Regions from separate parts of the Pradoshia sp. Z5_111 genome, predicted to be linked through region 1. Evidence: riboswitches for the same ligand, from Rfam matches in the RefSeq annotation. Region 1 holds a riboswitch; each other region holds the start of a gene.

Region 1 (4,962 bases):
TAATTCATATTTCATAAAAGGTGTAATAATATAGATACCGTTAAATAGTTCACTTGCCGCGTCCACTAATTCTTTTGAAATGGCAAAGCTTTCGCGAGCACAGGCTTCCTTATCCGCTCCGGCTCTTTCCATCGCCTCTCTAACATGAACCGGCAAGGAAATACCGGGGACTTCATTATGTAAAAACTCTGCATTCCGGTGACTCGTTAAAGGCATAATGCCAATAAAAATCGGCTTTGTTATATGCCTGGTTGCCGCGTATACTTCTTCTAATTTTTCAATACTAAACACGGGCTGCGTTAAGAAGTAATCAGCTCCAGCCTGAATTTTCTTTTCCATTCGCTGTACGGCTTTATCTATGTACTTTACATTTGGATTCAAGGCAGCTGCGATATCGAAATTTGCCCGGTTGCCCAACGATTTTCCAGAATAAGAGCGCCCCTCATTCAATTGCTTAATCAATGAAATCAGGTCCATGGAAGAAAGATCATATACGGAAGTTGCGCCCGGAAAATCACCAATTTTCGAAGGATCCCCAGTCACTACCAACACCTCTGATAATCCAAGGGAATGCATGCCCATTAAATGAGACTGCAAGCCAATCAGATTATGATCCCGACAAGTTAAGTGAACTAGAGGCACCGTATTTAATTTTGATTGTAAAATCGACGCTACCGCAAGATTGGATATTCTCGGTGATGCCAATGAATTATCCGCAAGTGTAATCGCATCAGCACCTGAATCTAATAGATAGCGACTTCCTATTAAAAAATCCTCCAGGCCGAACGTCTTTGGAGGGTCCAGCTCCACGATCACCGTCGTTTGTTTTTTTGCCTTACCTGAAATTGTATCTGGACCTTTTCGTTTATATTGAATGATTTCATATGATATAGGCTGATGCTTCGGCTTGGCTACAAAATCCTTCACCTTTACAGGGTGAAGATCTTCGATTCCTTTACGAATGGCCTGAATATGGGCAGGAGTTGTACCACAGCATCCACCTAACAGCCGGACCCCCTGCTTCACAAGCTGCCTTGAACTATTAATGAAATAATCCGCTTCTGTCGAATAGACATATCTTCCATCTGATAAATCAGGTAAGCTGGCATTTGGATAGGCCGCATAATAGGTATCCTCTAACACAGGTACTTCTTCGTAAGAGCGAATCATATGATAAGGCCCCATCCGACAATTGATGCCTACCACATCGGCGCCTGTTTTTTTCATTAGAGAAAACGCCTCACTGACATGCATTCCATTTTGCAAAAGGCCTGTTTCATGCAGAGATATATTCGCGATAAGAGGAAGATTACTCATTTTTCTGGCCGACTCTATTACCGTTAATAATTCGTCTAAATCATAATAGGTTTCAAGTAAAATGCCATCCGGCTTTTCTTCTAATAAAGCGGTCAGCTGTTCGTCGAAATATCCCTTAATTTCCGTTAGTGTTAATTCTGATTTCCTGAAGCTCCGCAAGCCGCCAATCGTCCCGATAACAAATGTATTTGGATCAGCAGCAGCTTTCGCAATTTTCATTCCGGCTCTATTAATTTGAGAAACTTCCCTTTCAAGGCCATAGCGCTTTAATTTATGAAAATTTGCACCGAATGTATTCGATTGAATCACATCAGCACCAGCCTCAATATAACTTCTATGCATCTTTTTGATCTGATTGGGGTTTGTCAAATTAAGCTCTTCAAAGCAACTATCAATTCCAAATGAATATAAAAGTGTTCCACTCGCTCCATCTGCGACGAGAATTTTTTCATTTAACGTTTCCAAGAGTTTCACTGTCTTTCCCCCTAATTAGTTGGTTAATCTCTCTGATGAGGAAAACAGACTAATAGAAAAGAGCTTTCATCATGAAAGCCCTCTTTCCTAAGGTCTCTCATCTCTCAAGCATTGCTTGCTGGATTTAGCACCTTGGATCACCATCCAGGTTGCTGAGATTTCAACGGGCCAGTCCCTCCATCTCTCTAGATAAGAATATGAAATTATATATTTACTTAATTTACTATAAATTTTCAGTTATTTCAATCTATTTTGATAATTAATCCAAAAGAGTTAACGATTTAGTATTTTGGGTATGTATGGGGTAGGAGTGATGTTAAATGAAGGAAATAATAACGAATCAGTTTAAAAATCCAACTGGTGTCCTCGGAAAGATTGCAGGTAAAATAATGGCCTACGAAAATGAGGAATTATATGAATGGACATTTGATCAATTGTCTATTACCCCAAATGACACAATGCTTGAAGTTGGTTTTGGTCCGGGTGAAGGAATGCATACGCTTTTTAAGAAGCACCCTACCGTTCAAATTGATGGTGTCGATCCATCAGAAGAAATGGTGAACAATGCAAGCAAGCGTAATCAAGAACAACTCAAACGCAATCAGCTTCGTTTATTCAATGGAACTGTTCTCGAGATTCAGAGTCCAATGGTGTACGATAAAATATTCAGTGTAAATAGTTATCCATTATGGGAAAATCAAGAGGCTTGTATTCAAAAAATACATTCTTTATTAAAAGAGAATGGAAAACTGACTATAACCGTACAGCCAAGGCAGGAAGAAGCAACTGAAGAACAGGCTTATGCCTTTGCTGATGAGATTAAAGAGGTTCTAAACAAAACAGGCTTTAAATCTATTAAGGTTCAAACAAAACCGCTCAAACCGTGCTTATCTATTAATGTCACAGCCATCAAATAGACTTTTTTGTGAGTATTAGAAGTTCCAATCAAGCCTATGCCACTCTTTCTATCTGACCCTTTTGAAACAATAAAAACCATAAGCTGCTCCATCAGTTTTGATTGAATTTCTATTATTTAGGGTATATTATAAACATATAGACATATATTAAAAACCAGAGAGCTGGATACTCCCTGGTACAACTAATAGCGAGTGGTATGCAAATAGCTTAATTCTTAGAGGAACCACCCTTATGCTTTGGTCGGCGCGGGGTGGTTTTTCGTTTGCCCTTTAGCCGAAGATTGGCGAATCGCGTGGCGATGCCGGCAGCAAGGGTCGTGAAAAAGATCATTGCTACATCTTTTGCCAGAGCTATTAGAAAATCCATACGTATATCACCTCCCTTCTCCTTTATATAAGGAAAAGAAGGTGCATACCACCCGCACCAAGTAGTTGTATGAAAATTATACCATATATGTTATTGATAACATAATGACCCTGTTGGTCTTTTTAAGGGAATTAAATATCCTTAATCCTTGCTAATGAATCCCTTTTATTTACTCCCCTTGCTTACTTATGCCAGAATATTTTACTTTATAAATTATCACAACACATATTTCCTTAAATAACCTTTTGCCACAGACCGCCAGGATTTCCAGAAAAAAAGCCGTCCATAAGCCATTATGGCTTACCGACAGCCCCTATTACGATTTCGAACCTTTTGTTTTTCGATATTCCCCAAATGTAAATACAGTTGCAATGATAGCAAGCCATGCACATCCTGCAATATACCCTGCAATGACATCGCTCGGATAATGGACACCCAAGTAGATTCGGCTGTAACCAATCGTTAAAATCATAAATATACAAATCGCATAGACAGCCAATCTGATAGGCCGATTCTTCGTGATTCTGGTAGTTATGATCATAAGTGCGCCGTAAAGGATAAAGGATGACATAGCATGACCGCTCGGAAAGCTGAAGCCATTTACCTCGATCAATGGATTTAATGTTGGTCTCTCCCGCTGAAAAATCCATTTTAAGTAATGGTTAACATAACCGCCTGATAATGTCGTGATGATTAAGAATATGACACTTACTACACGTTTTTTAAATAATAAAAACACAGAGAAAAGGATAACCAATAGAATATTCCCATCCACTGATCCAAGATTAGTTATAAAGGTAAGGACTTTTGTGCTTAAGTTATTAATACTCCCCTGCACAGCCTGGATGATGGTCATATCAAAATGATAAAGCTCATTCCCATTTATGTCCTCTGCAATATCTACGAAAAGGATGGTACACACAATAAAGAGGGCGATTAATACGAAAAAGGTGATTACATGAACATTTAAAAAGGTATTTGTCTGCTTCTTCATTTTGCCCTCCTATCCCGATATGATAATGGCTCAGCCTAATTTAGATTCTACATATGCTTTAGCATGTTGTTGGAATGCTGAATAAGCCTCTGCTTCTTCTCTATAGACTTTCCTTTCTCCAAAGCTAACATGTAGTGGTTCCAAATTTAATTGAATAACTGTTTCATACTCATACGTTGCATTGCCAATCAAATCAATCCACGTTTTATCTGGCAAATCATGAACCTGGCACAAGACCATTCCGCCTGGATTATAGACGTGCAGAACTGCTTCATCAGCCAACTCATCAATCCATTTTGTAACTAGACTTGAAGCTGACATTGCCGTTCCGCATGCATCCGTAAAGCCAACTCCTCGTTCATATGTGCGAACAAAAATGGATTCTTCCTCCAGACGGGAAACGAAGCTGACATTCACACCATCTGTAAACCAGTCATTCTTTCCATTCAGCATAGTTGCAATTTTCTCTTGTTTATCCGAATGGATTACCTCTTTATCAACGAGACTGATCAGATGTGGATTTGGAACTGACAGAGTTGTGAACGTAAGATCCTCGTCTATAAACGGCAGGCTTTGATTGATGATTTCGTCCATTTCAGTATTCATTGGCAATGCACTCGTTGCCTTGATAACCGGAGATATTTCGACGCGGTATGTAGGGATATCCTTATACATGTCCGGCTCTTTTGCGACCTGCAGGATAGCTTTCATCGTTTCGATCAGCAGATTATTTTTCTTCAATTTTTCTTGAACATACCGGCCTACACAACGGAGGCCATTCCCGCACATGGATGCTTCAGAACCATCTGCATTAAAGACTCTCATTCTTGCATCTGAGGCCTCACTGTTCAACACAAAGAGAATTCCATCTGCTCCCTCAGTGCCCGTCCGCT
Region 2 (4,962 bases), on a different contig from region 1:
GTTTTGAATTAATTGTTTGATCTAAGGGATATACAGCCTTTGTATTTATACATAAAACAAAGAGAGAATAAGGACATTGTTTCTTATTTCATCCATTCAGGCTTACCGAAGCCGACAAATTCTTCATCGATTATTTTTTCGAATTCATCAGACTCTACCACTGATAAAATATCCTTAGCTAGCTGGGAATCATCATTATCAGCCTTTACAGCCACTACATTTCGGTACGGATCAAGCATGTTCTCAAGCGCTAAAGCACTCAATAGATCCATATCTGCAGCTAATGCGAAGTTTCCTGGTACTGCTGCTAAATCTGCACTGTCAATAGATCGAGGTAGCTGTCCTGACTCTAGCGGCTGGAATTTTAAGTTTTTCTTGTTTTCGATTATGTCCTTTTCAGAAACTTTAAGCGGTTCTGCATTTTCATCCACTACAATTAATCCTTCATCTTGAAGCGTATTGAATGCACGAGCTGCATTTACCGGATCATTCGGAATTGTAATCGTCGCTCCGTCCTTCACTTCATCCAAAGATTTATACGTATTTGAATAAATGCCCATCGGCGCAGTCGGTACCTTAATCAAACCTGTTAAGTCCATGCTGTTCTCTTTTTCAAAGTTTTCTAAGTAAATAGTATGCTGAAATAGGTTCGCATCAATATCTCCACCATCTAACGCTTTATTCGGTTGAATGTAATCACTGAATTCCACTACTTCTACTTTGTATCCCAATTCTTCCAAGCCTGGCTTGATTGCCTTTGTTGCCATATCACTATAAGGACCAGAAGTAGCCCCAATTTTAATATTCTTTGGCTCTGAGCTTGCATCCTCAATTGTTTCATTGCCGCTGCAAGCTGCCAATGTGCCTACCACTAAGAATAAAATAAATGCTGTTAACCCCTTTTTCATGAAATCAATCTCCTTTTCTATTATCTTTTATCTATAACTTTAGCGATGAAATCACCAGCAAGTTGGATAACCTGAACCAAAACGATTAAAATAATAACAGTTGCAATCATAATGGTATTATCATAGCGATAATAGCCATAGCGAATTGCTAAATCACCAATACCGCCACCACCGACTGTTCCTGCCATAGCAGAAAAACCAATCAAGCTAATTAATGTCAGTGTAATACCCGAAATGATACCTGATCTCGCTTCAAGCAATAATACTTCCTTAATAATCATCCACGGTGACGCGCCAGCTGCTATTGCGGCTTCAATGACACCTTTATCAATTTCTCGTAACGACGTTTCAACGATTCTCGCAAAAAACGGAATAGCTGCCACTGAGAGTGATACGCTAGCAGCTGTTGGTCCAATCGTTGTCTTTACAACAAGTTCGGTCAACGGCATAAGAGCAACCAACAAAATTATAAATGGAATAGATCGGACCAAATTGACGACGAATCCTAAGATCCTCTGAACCGTTTTGTTTTCCCAAAATAAACCCTTCTCCGTCACATATAATAGAATTCCGACTGGCAAACCAATCACAATTGCGACAGCTAACGAAATAGCAATCATGTAAATCGTCTGCAAAAATGCTGTGTTAATTTCAGGGATAAGCTCTATAAAGTGGTTGAAATCAAAGCCCATGATGGAACACCTCCACTTCTGCCTCTCGACTTTCTATATAAGAGATCGCATTATTAATCTCTTCCTTCTGTCCGCGAAGCTCCATGATAAAAATACCTAAAGGCAATTCCTGAATATATTCAATTGAACCATGAAGAAAATTGCCTTTTACATTAAATTGCTGAAGCATATCCGATATGACTCCCTCACCAGCAACCGTACCCCTGAACGTCACCTTTACAATCGGACCCTTGCAGCTTTGGTAAATAGAATCCGGTATTTCAAAAGAAACAACACTGTTGATGAATTCCTTCGTAATATCTGCATGAGGTTTAGCAAAAATATCATACACCGAGCCTTCCTCAATGACCTTGCCTTCCTGCATAATCGCCATGCGATTACATATTTCCTTGACCACATTCATCTCATGCGTAATCAAAACAATCGTAATATTTAGCTCCTTATTGATTTTTTTCAACAAATTCAGTATGGACTTCGTTGTTGTCGGATCTAAAGCTGAGGTGGCCTCATCACAAAGGAGTACTGTCGGATTATTCGCTAATGCCCTCGCAATTGCTACACGCTGCTTCTGTCCTCCACTTAGCTGTGAAGGGTACACATCACGTTTTTCGGCTAATCCAACCATTTTCAACAGCTCTTCTACCCGTTCTTGTATTTGAGTCCGTGGAACTTTTGCTGCCTTTAAAGAAAAAGCTATATTTTCAAAAACCGTTTTCTGGCTAATAAGATAAAAGTGCTGAAAAATCATCCCGATTTTCAAGCGTGCATGACGCAATTGCTTGCTTCTCAGCTTAGTCAAGTCAACTCCATCAACTGTGATATTGCCCGATGTTGGACGCTCCAACAAATTAATACAGCGAAGCAGCGAGCTTTTACCTGCTCCTGAGTACCCAACAATCCCAAATATCTCCCCTTTTTGAATGGTTAAGGAAACATTATCAACTCCATTTACTACGCCGCTTTTATTTTTGTAAATCTTATTAAGATTCTGAATTTTTATCATATGCCGCCCTCTGTCTCTACACATTTTTTGAAACAAAAATGCCCCTCTCATCTGAAAGGGGCATCGAAATACATCTATCTCGACTTATCTTTCAGAATGTATACATTCTGCAGGAATTGGCACCTTCCCTATAAGGGGGTTGCCGGACGTCATAGGGCCTAGTCCCTCGGTCACTCTCGATAAGTTTTAGCTTTATTTGATTTGTTTATGATATTACAGACTTCAGAATAGTCTGTCAACAAAAAACTTTTTAATATATAATCTTCAGTCGCTTTCTTTATTGCAATATCTAAAAAATATTCCAAAAAAATTTCTCGAACCTTGTCCACTACATCGTATGAAAAATACTTCCCATTCTTCTTCGTGGCAACCGAATTAACGACAATATTCACACTCTATATTTTCGCAAGACGATTGAATAATACTTTCGTTCGCTCAACATTTTCATCTGCCAATCGAACAAGCTCATTTAAGGCATAGTCGGCCCCATATTCTCTATTTCAAAAATACAATCACTTCCCAAAGGACCATCAAACGTTTCCCCATAATCTATGACTCAGCAAATCTAATAACCATTTACTACCGCTATTCTCAAAATCTTTCACCTCACTATAGACATTTCTAAAAAAAGGTTATAGAATTTTACATATTATTTAAATATTCAAAACTATTCTCTCGTCGCAAAGGTGAATTATATGACATATTCAGAGCGCTTAAAAAAACTGCCAGTCCAATTTTTTGCAACACTTGTCCAAAAAGTTAACAGCGCTATAGCTGAAGGAAGAGATATTATTAACCTAGGACAAGGGAATCCTGATCAACCTACTCCCAGGCATATTGTCAAAGCCCTGCAAGTAGCGGCTGAAGATGCACAAACTCACAAATATTCTCCATTTCGAGGTTTGGATGAATTGAAAGAAGCTGCGGCACAATTTTATCAAAAGCATTACGGCGTCGAGGTTGACCCTGAAACTGAAGTTGCCATCCTTTTTGGAACGAAGGCCGGGCTAGTTGAACTACCAATGTGCTTGCTCAACGATGGTGAGCTAATGCTCTTGCCAGACCCAGGCTATCCCGACTATTTATCAGGAGCCGTGTTAGCAAACGTAAACTATGAAACTTTTCCACTAACAAAAGATAATCAATTTTTGCCGGATTATAAAAGCATTCCTTTAGAACAAAGGACCCATGCAAAGCTAATGTATTTAAACTACCCAAATAATCCGACTGGAGCTACCGCCGATCATGCCTTTTTTGAAAAAACAGTATCATTTGCAAAAGAAAACAACATTACCGTACTTCATGATTTTGCCTATGGAGCTATTGGCTTTGATGGACAAAAACCTATCAGTTTTCTTGAAACGGAAGGTGCAAAAGAAGTCGGCATTGAAATGTACACACTCTCGAAAACTTACAATATGGCAGGCTGGCGCGTGGGCTTTGCTATCGGAAATCCAGATATCATCGAAGCACTCAATCTCATTCAAGATCATCTTTACGTCAGCCTCTTCCCGGCTGTACAAAGAGCAGCAATCGCAGCCTTGACAGGTGAGCAATCCTGCGTAGAAGAGCTTATAGATCGCTATGAACGACGACGAAACTCCCTCATTGACGCTTGCAATAAAATCGGCTGGAAAGTCGAAGCACCAACTGGATCATTCTTTGCTTGGCTTCCTGTACCGGACGGCTTTAAGAGCGAAAGCTTCGCTGATTATTTGCTTGAAAAAGCAGATGTAGCCGTTGCAGCAGGAAAAGGCTTTGGTGAATACGGAGAAGGCTATATTCGTGTCGGCTTATTAGTAGACGAAGACCGGCTAATAGAAGCAATAGAACGTATTGGAAAGCTAGGCATATTTACTTAAACAAATGCCGTAGTTAAATAATACTCTCTATTTCTGTGCCTCAAAATGCTTAATCGTACCATGATCAATACAGCGGCCACTTTTTTAAGATAGAAAAACTCCCCAATTGAAAAACAGATTTTATTTGAATCTGTTTTTCAATTGGGGAGCATATCTATTTTATGAAATAAAAAGCTATTAGTTTCATTCCCTACAGGGATTTTGTCCCTTTATCAGCATAAGAAAAGACCGTCAACATGACAATCTTGATTTTTTGCTTCCCCTAGCTGTTAAAGTAATCCCCCCTGTTAATGGAATAAGACTATTTTTCTATAATTATTTATTAGCAAACTCAACTAATTCTTTGAATACGTCGTTGGGAGTGAAATTTATAATTCGAATGGTAAAACCTTTTTTTACTTGTATAAAAGCACCTTTGTTATACCAATTGACTCGTTTAAATTTTATCTGTTTTGTTTGCTCAGGGAATATACTTGTTTTATATAAAGGCCATTAAA
Region 3 (4,962 bases), on a different contig from region 1:
TAGCATACGTCCATGGTCAGCTACTGAGCTGCTCATGATGATGCTTGCGCCTTTTGGAAGATCATCGAGGCTGTCATATTTTTTGGAGTAGACACCAATTGGTTCGATATGAATCCCGCCTGCATTGGCGAAATCATAACCATTATCCTTCACTTGACTCTCAAAATAAGGGATGTGCTGGAAATAGTTAGCGTCAATTGAGCCATCTGCCAAAGCTTTATTCGGCATTACATAGTCTGTAAATACTTCAACTTCAAGTTTAATACCTTTTTCTTTCAGAAGAGATTCTGCTTTCTCCAGAATTTCCGCATGTGGAACATTTGAAGCACCAATTTTAATCGTTTTTAGCTCTTTGTCCCCTGAATTGGATTCATCACCTGAACCACCACAGGCTGCCAATAAAAGGGTTAATCCTAAAACAAGTATGAACGATAACTTTTTCACTTTGGTTCCTCCCTAGCGCTTATCTATTTTTCTTGTTATAAAATCTCCAATAAATTGGAGAATAAACACAATAATCAACACTAAAATAGTAGCAACAATCGTGACATCTGTCTGTCCTCGGCTAAACCCTTCCAAATAGGCAAGGTTTCCAAGTCCACCCGCACCAATCATACCGGCCATCGCTGTATAACCTACCAGCGCAATTGCCGTAACTGTGATACCAGAAACAAGCGCAGGCAGAGATTCTGGGATTAGCACCTTCCATATGATTGTAAAGGAAGTAGCCCCCATCGATCTTGCTGCTTCGATTACACCTTTATCAATTTCACGCAATCCAATCTCAACCATTCGCGCATAGAATGGAGCAGCACCGATAATTAATGCTGGCAAAGCCGCATTGACACCGATAATACTTCCTACTAAAGCCTTTGTGAAAGGAATTAACAAGACGATTAAAATAATAAATGGAATGGAACGGAATATGTTAACGAAAGCACCTACGATTCCGTAAATCACTTTGTTTTCCCACATATTCCCCTTTGAGGTCAAGAATAATAGTAGACCCAATATAATTCCAAGGAAAAAAGTTGCGATTAATGAGACACCTGTCATATACAAGGTTTCCCATGTCTTTTCATAAATTCGTTCCCAAACTACATTTGGTAATAATGTTTCCATCATTCTGAAATCACCTCCACACCAATTTCCTGATTGTGGAGATAGTCAATTGCTTTTGCCACTTCAGCAGCATCACCGTCTACATGAATAAATAATGTTCCATAGGACCCGTGCTGAGTCTGCGATATTTTACCCTGCAATATGTTTACATTGATTTTGTAAGAGCGGATAACCTCTGATAAAACAGGGGTTTCAGCTGATTCACCAATAAAGGATAATTGTACAACTTTACCCGTCGGATATTCAGCAAGCAAATGCTCAATCGTCTCTTTCGTTTCTTCTGGCTCAGTCACTTGCTGGACAAATCGTTTAGTAATCGGAGCATTCGGTTTTTTAAATACATCAAGTACTTTTCCGCTCTCCACTACTTTCCCCATCTCCATCACAGCAACGCGATGACAGATTTTACGAATAACATGCATTTCATGAGTAATTAATACGATTGTCAAGCCAAGCCTTTTATTTATATCAACGAGTAAATCCAAAATATCGTCTGTAGTCTGAGGATCAAGTGCTGATGTCGCCTCGTCACAAAGAAGAACCTGCGGATTGTTCGCTAATGCACGCGCTATACCGACTCGCTGTTTCTGACCGCCGCTTAACTGAGACGGATAAGCATTTTCACGGCCATCCAATCCTACCAGACTTACAAGCTCCTTTACTCTCTCTTTACGTACCTTGCTTGGTACCCCTGCAATTTCTAAAGGAAACTCTATATTTTCACTGACTGTCCTTGACCAGAGGAGATTAAAGTGTTGGAAAATCATACTTATTTCCATTCTGGCTTTTCTTAATTCAGCGCCCTTTATAGCAGCCATATCTTTGCCTGCCACCAAGACACTTCCTTCTGTTGGCTTCTCTAAACCGTTCAGCATTCTAATGAGAGTACTTTTTCCCGCACCGCTGTACCCGATAATTCCAAAGATCTCGCCCTTTTCAATAGACAATGAGACTTGATCCACTGCTTTGACAGCTGATGAACGTTTAAATGTTCCTGAGAAGGTCTTCGATACATCACGTAATGTAATCATGAAAAGTTCACCTGCTCTTTCTATCAACCTATAATTAAAGAATAACTTCAGTTAAACAAAAATGCCTTTCTGCGGAGGCAGAAAGGCATGATTAATTTATAACATGTTCCTTTCTCTCATCTCCCAGGATCTATTATCCTGTGTGAATTGGCACCTTTTCAATCATAAATGATTGCCGGTTGCCGGGCTTCAAAGGGCACAATCCCTCCACCGCTCTTGATAAGAGTACATAAACTATTCAATTAATTCTAACTGTCTGCTATCCTATCATGTTAAAGAAAGAACTGTCAACACCAAAGTCTGCATAGCATATTCAATATGTTATTTCACAGCCGCCTCAGCGGAAGCTATACCTGTTGCTTTTTCAATAGCAAGCTCCAATTCTTCAATTAGATCTTCTGCATTTTCAATTCCAACAGACAGTCTGATTAAATCCTCCTGCACACCAGATGCTTTTAATCCCTCTTCACTTAATTGCTGATGAGTCGTGCTTGCCGGATGGATAATTAAGCTCTTTGCATCCCCCACATTGGCCACATGGGACCACAGTTCAACGGAATCAATCAGTTTTTTACCTGCCTCGCGTCCACCCTTTATTCCAAAAACAACGACTGCTCCAGCACCTTTGGGTAAATATTTCTTCGTTTTTTCGTAATCAGGGTGATCTGAATCTCCTGGATACAAGACCCATGATACAGCCGGATGCTGTTTTAAATAATCAACTATTAATCTCGTATTGGCTATATGCTCCTTCATCCTCACATGCAGAGTTTCCAATCCGAGAATAAATTGAAAGGCATTGTACGGGCTTAAGGAAGGACCTAAATCTCTCAACAGCTGAACTCTAGCCTTCACAATAAATGCTGCTGCACCAATTGCTTCACTGTAAATCAGATCATGATAACTTGGATCCGGTTCTGTAAAGCCCGGAAATTTAGATGAATTCCAGTCAAACTTCCCTCCATCGACTATGACCCCACCTAATGTGGTTCCATTTCCAAGCAGCCATTTCGTAGCTGAGTGTACGACGATATCCGCTCCAAACTCAATCGGACGTGATAAATAAGGAGTAGCAAATGTATTATCAATGATTAATGGAATTCCAGCTTCATGAGCAATTTCCGCCACCCGTTCAATATCAAGAACCTGCAGGCTTGGATTTCCAATCGTTTCTCCAAAAATAGCTTTGGTCTTTGAAGTAATCGCTTCTCTAAAATTTTCTGGATCACTTGGATCCACGAACCTTACGTTAATACCATACTTAGGAAGAGTATTGGCAAATAAATTGTAGGTTCCGCCATATAGAGTGGATGCAGAGATAATTTCATCACCTGCTCCCGCAATATTTAGAATGGAGAGTGTTATAGCTGCAGCACCACTTGAAACAGCTAAAGCTCCAATGCCACCTTCTAATTCGGCTATGCGTTCTTCGAATACACTTGAAGTGGGATTATGAATTCTAGTATAAATATAGCCAGATTCAGCTAATCCAAATAAATCCGCAGCATGATCTGTGTCTTTAAATAAATAAGCATTCGTCTGGTAAATCGGCACGCTTCTCGCTCCAGTTACCGAATCCTGCTGCAATCCTCCGTGTATACCTACTGTTTCAAACCGATACTTCTTTTCTTCATTTGCCATTCTACATCTCTCCATTTCATTTTAAGTAGAGAAGTGAGTAAATGAAAAAACCTCTTCATATAAGAAGAGGCAGGCATTTTCCATCTCTCCTTATCTCCCGGATTTATTTGTATCCGCAGGAATTGGCACCGTGTATTATAAAAATACCGGTTGCCGGGCTTCAACGGGCCAGTCCCTCCACCTCTCTTGATAAGAACCAAGTATTAAGTTGTTAAAACTATAGCATATGGGGAAATTTGAGTCAACTGATTATTCTGAATTTTTAATTATATATCAAGAGGCTTACCTTTGCTATATTTTATAAAAATCCGCCTGCAGTTAGCCACTCAGTAAACGTCTGATTAGTTATATTACAGGCTATTGGGGAGAATTCTACAATCTATTAAAACTTCTGACATAGACAGCGTAAGATAAAAACAGCACCTTTAAGAGATTCTAGTTAAATATTGTATCGACATATTTCCTGAGAAATAAACTGCTCTTATTCTGTAATTCTCTTTAATTGATCTACAAGATAGGGAACTGAGTGGAAGGCATAGATTTTATCGATTGGCTGGTTATCCTTGATTAAAATGAGGCATGGTACACTTTGAATTTGATATTCTTCTGCAAGTTCCTTAGCATAGTTAAGATTGACTTTTTCCAAAGAGGCATTGGGGAGGACTTCCTTTGCAATATCAAGCATCTTGCCTGCTAATTGACACGTTCCGCAAAGAGGGGTAAATGTGTAGATTGCTTTATTTATCGTGGTTTGATTGTTCATTTTTTATTACATCCTTCATTTGTTTTAAAAATTCGGCTTTCACATCTATATTGGCTGCCAAAAGAACCATTGCTAGATGGTATCTTGGCGCGTTTGCTACTTCACGGTATGTACGATCAATATATATGTGAGATGCATTTGGCATCTCTCGTCTTAACTGTTTTCTCAGCTTTTCTCCAGATTCATCGGCATCAGCCAAAATATACACATCTCTCTGTTCAAGTTCGTCGACTAATTCATCCAGTTTCGATAAACTGATGGTTCCATTTGTACATCTTATATCGACAGGTTCATTAAGTACAGATTGTATTTTTTGGCGGTCGGTAGAACCTTCCACAATTATCACTTTCTCACTTTGAGCATCCCGCATGATTGATCACCTTTTATTAGGAGAGTACGTTCTAT

What was found. Region 1 has a riboswitch for S-adenosylmethionine ahead of AC4D4A_RS01220 (bifunctional homocysteine S-methyltransferase/methylenetetrahydrofolate reductase). Riboswitches for the same ligand answer to the same signal wherever they lie in the genome.
Region 2: linked by a shared signal. The riboswitch ahead of AC4D4A_RS09175 (methionine ABC transporter ATP-binding protein) and the one ahead of AC4D4A_RS01220 (bifunctional homocysteine S-methyltransferase/methylenetetrahydrofolate reductase) in region 1 are both predicted to bind S-adenosylmethionine.
Region 3: linked by a shared signal. The riboswitch ahead of AC4D4A_RS04545 (methionine ABC transporter ATP-binding protein) and the one ahead of AC4D4A_RS01220 (bifunctional homocysteine S-methyltransferase/methylenetetrahydrofolate reductase) in region 1 are both predicted to bind S-adenosylmethionine.

Annotation. Positions count from the first base shown of each region.
Region 1 covers NZ_JBZCPQ010000001.1:217,189-222,150, reverse strand. Annotated here, with positions in the region: gene AC4D4A_RS01220 (bifunctional homocysteine S-methyltransferase/methylenetetrahydrofolate reductase) at 1-1,791, opposite strand, end outside; SAM riboswitch class I at 1,886-1,987, opposite strand; gene AC4D4A_RS01215 (class I SAM-dependent DNA methyltransferase) at 2,112-2,708, shown strand; gene AC4D4A_RS01210 (hypothetical protein) at 2,917-3,075, opposite strand; gene AC4D4A_RS01205 (phosphatase PAP2 family protein) at 3,392-4,069, opposite strand; gene dapF (diaminopimelate epimerase) at 4,100-4,962, opposite strand, start outside.
Region 2 covers NZ_JBZCPQ010000003.1:443,535-448,496, forward strand. Annotated here, with positions in the region: gene AC4D4A_RS09165 (MetQ/NlpA family ABC transporter substrate-binding protein) at 84-908, opposite strand; gene AC4D4A_RS09170 (methionine ABC transporter permease) at 929-1,600, opposite strand; gene AC4D4A_RS09175 (methionine ABC transporter ATP-binding protein) at 1,590-2,603, opposite strand; SAM riboswitch class I at 2,685-2,789, opposite strand; gene AC4D4A_RS09180 (pyridoxal phosphate-dependent aminotransferase) at 3,299-4,465, shown strand.
Region 3 covers NZ_JBZCPQ010000002.1:31,296-36,257, forward strand. Annotated here, with positions in the region: gene AC4D4A_RS04535 (MetQ/NlpA family ABC transporter substrate-binding protein) at 1-444, opposite strand, end outside; gene AC4D4A_RS04540 (methionine ABC transporter permease) at 457-1,125, opposite strand; gene AC4D4A_RS04545 (methionine ABC transporter ATP-binding protein) at 1,122-2,153, opposite strand; SAM riboswitch class I at 2,267-2,379, opposite strand; gene AC4D4A_RS04550 (O-acetylhomoserine aminocarboxypropyltransferase/cysteine synthase family protein) at 2,475-3,794, opposite strand; SAM riboswitch class I at 3,882-3,990, opposite strand; gene AC4D4A_RS04555 (thioredoxin family protein) at 4,276-4,557, opposite strand; gene AC4D4A_RS04560 (toprim domain-containing protein) at 4,532-4,927, opposite strand.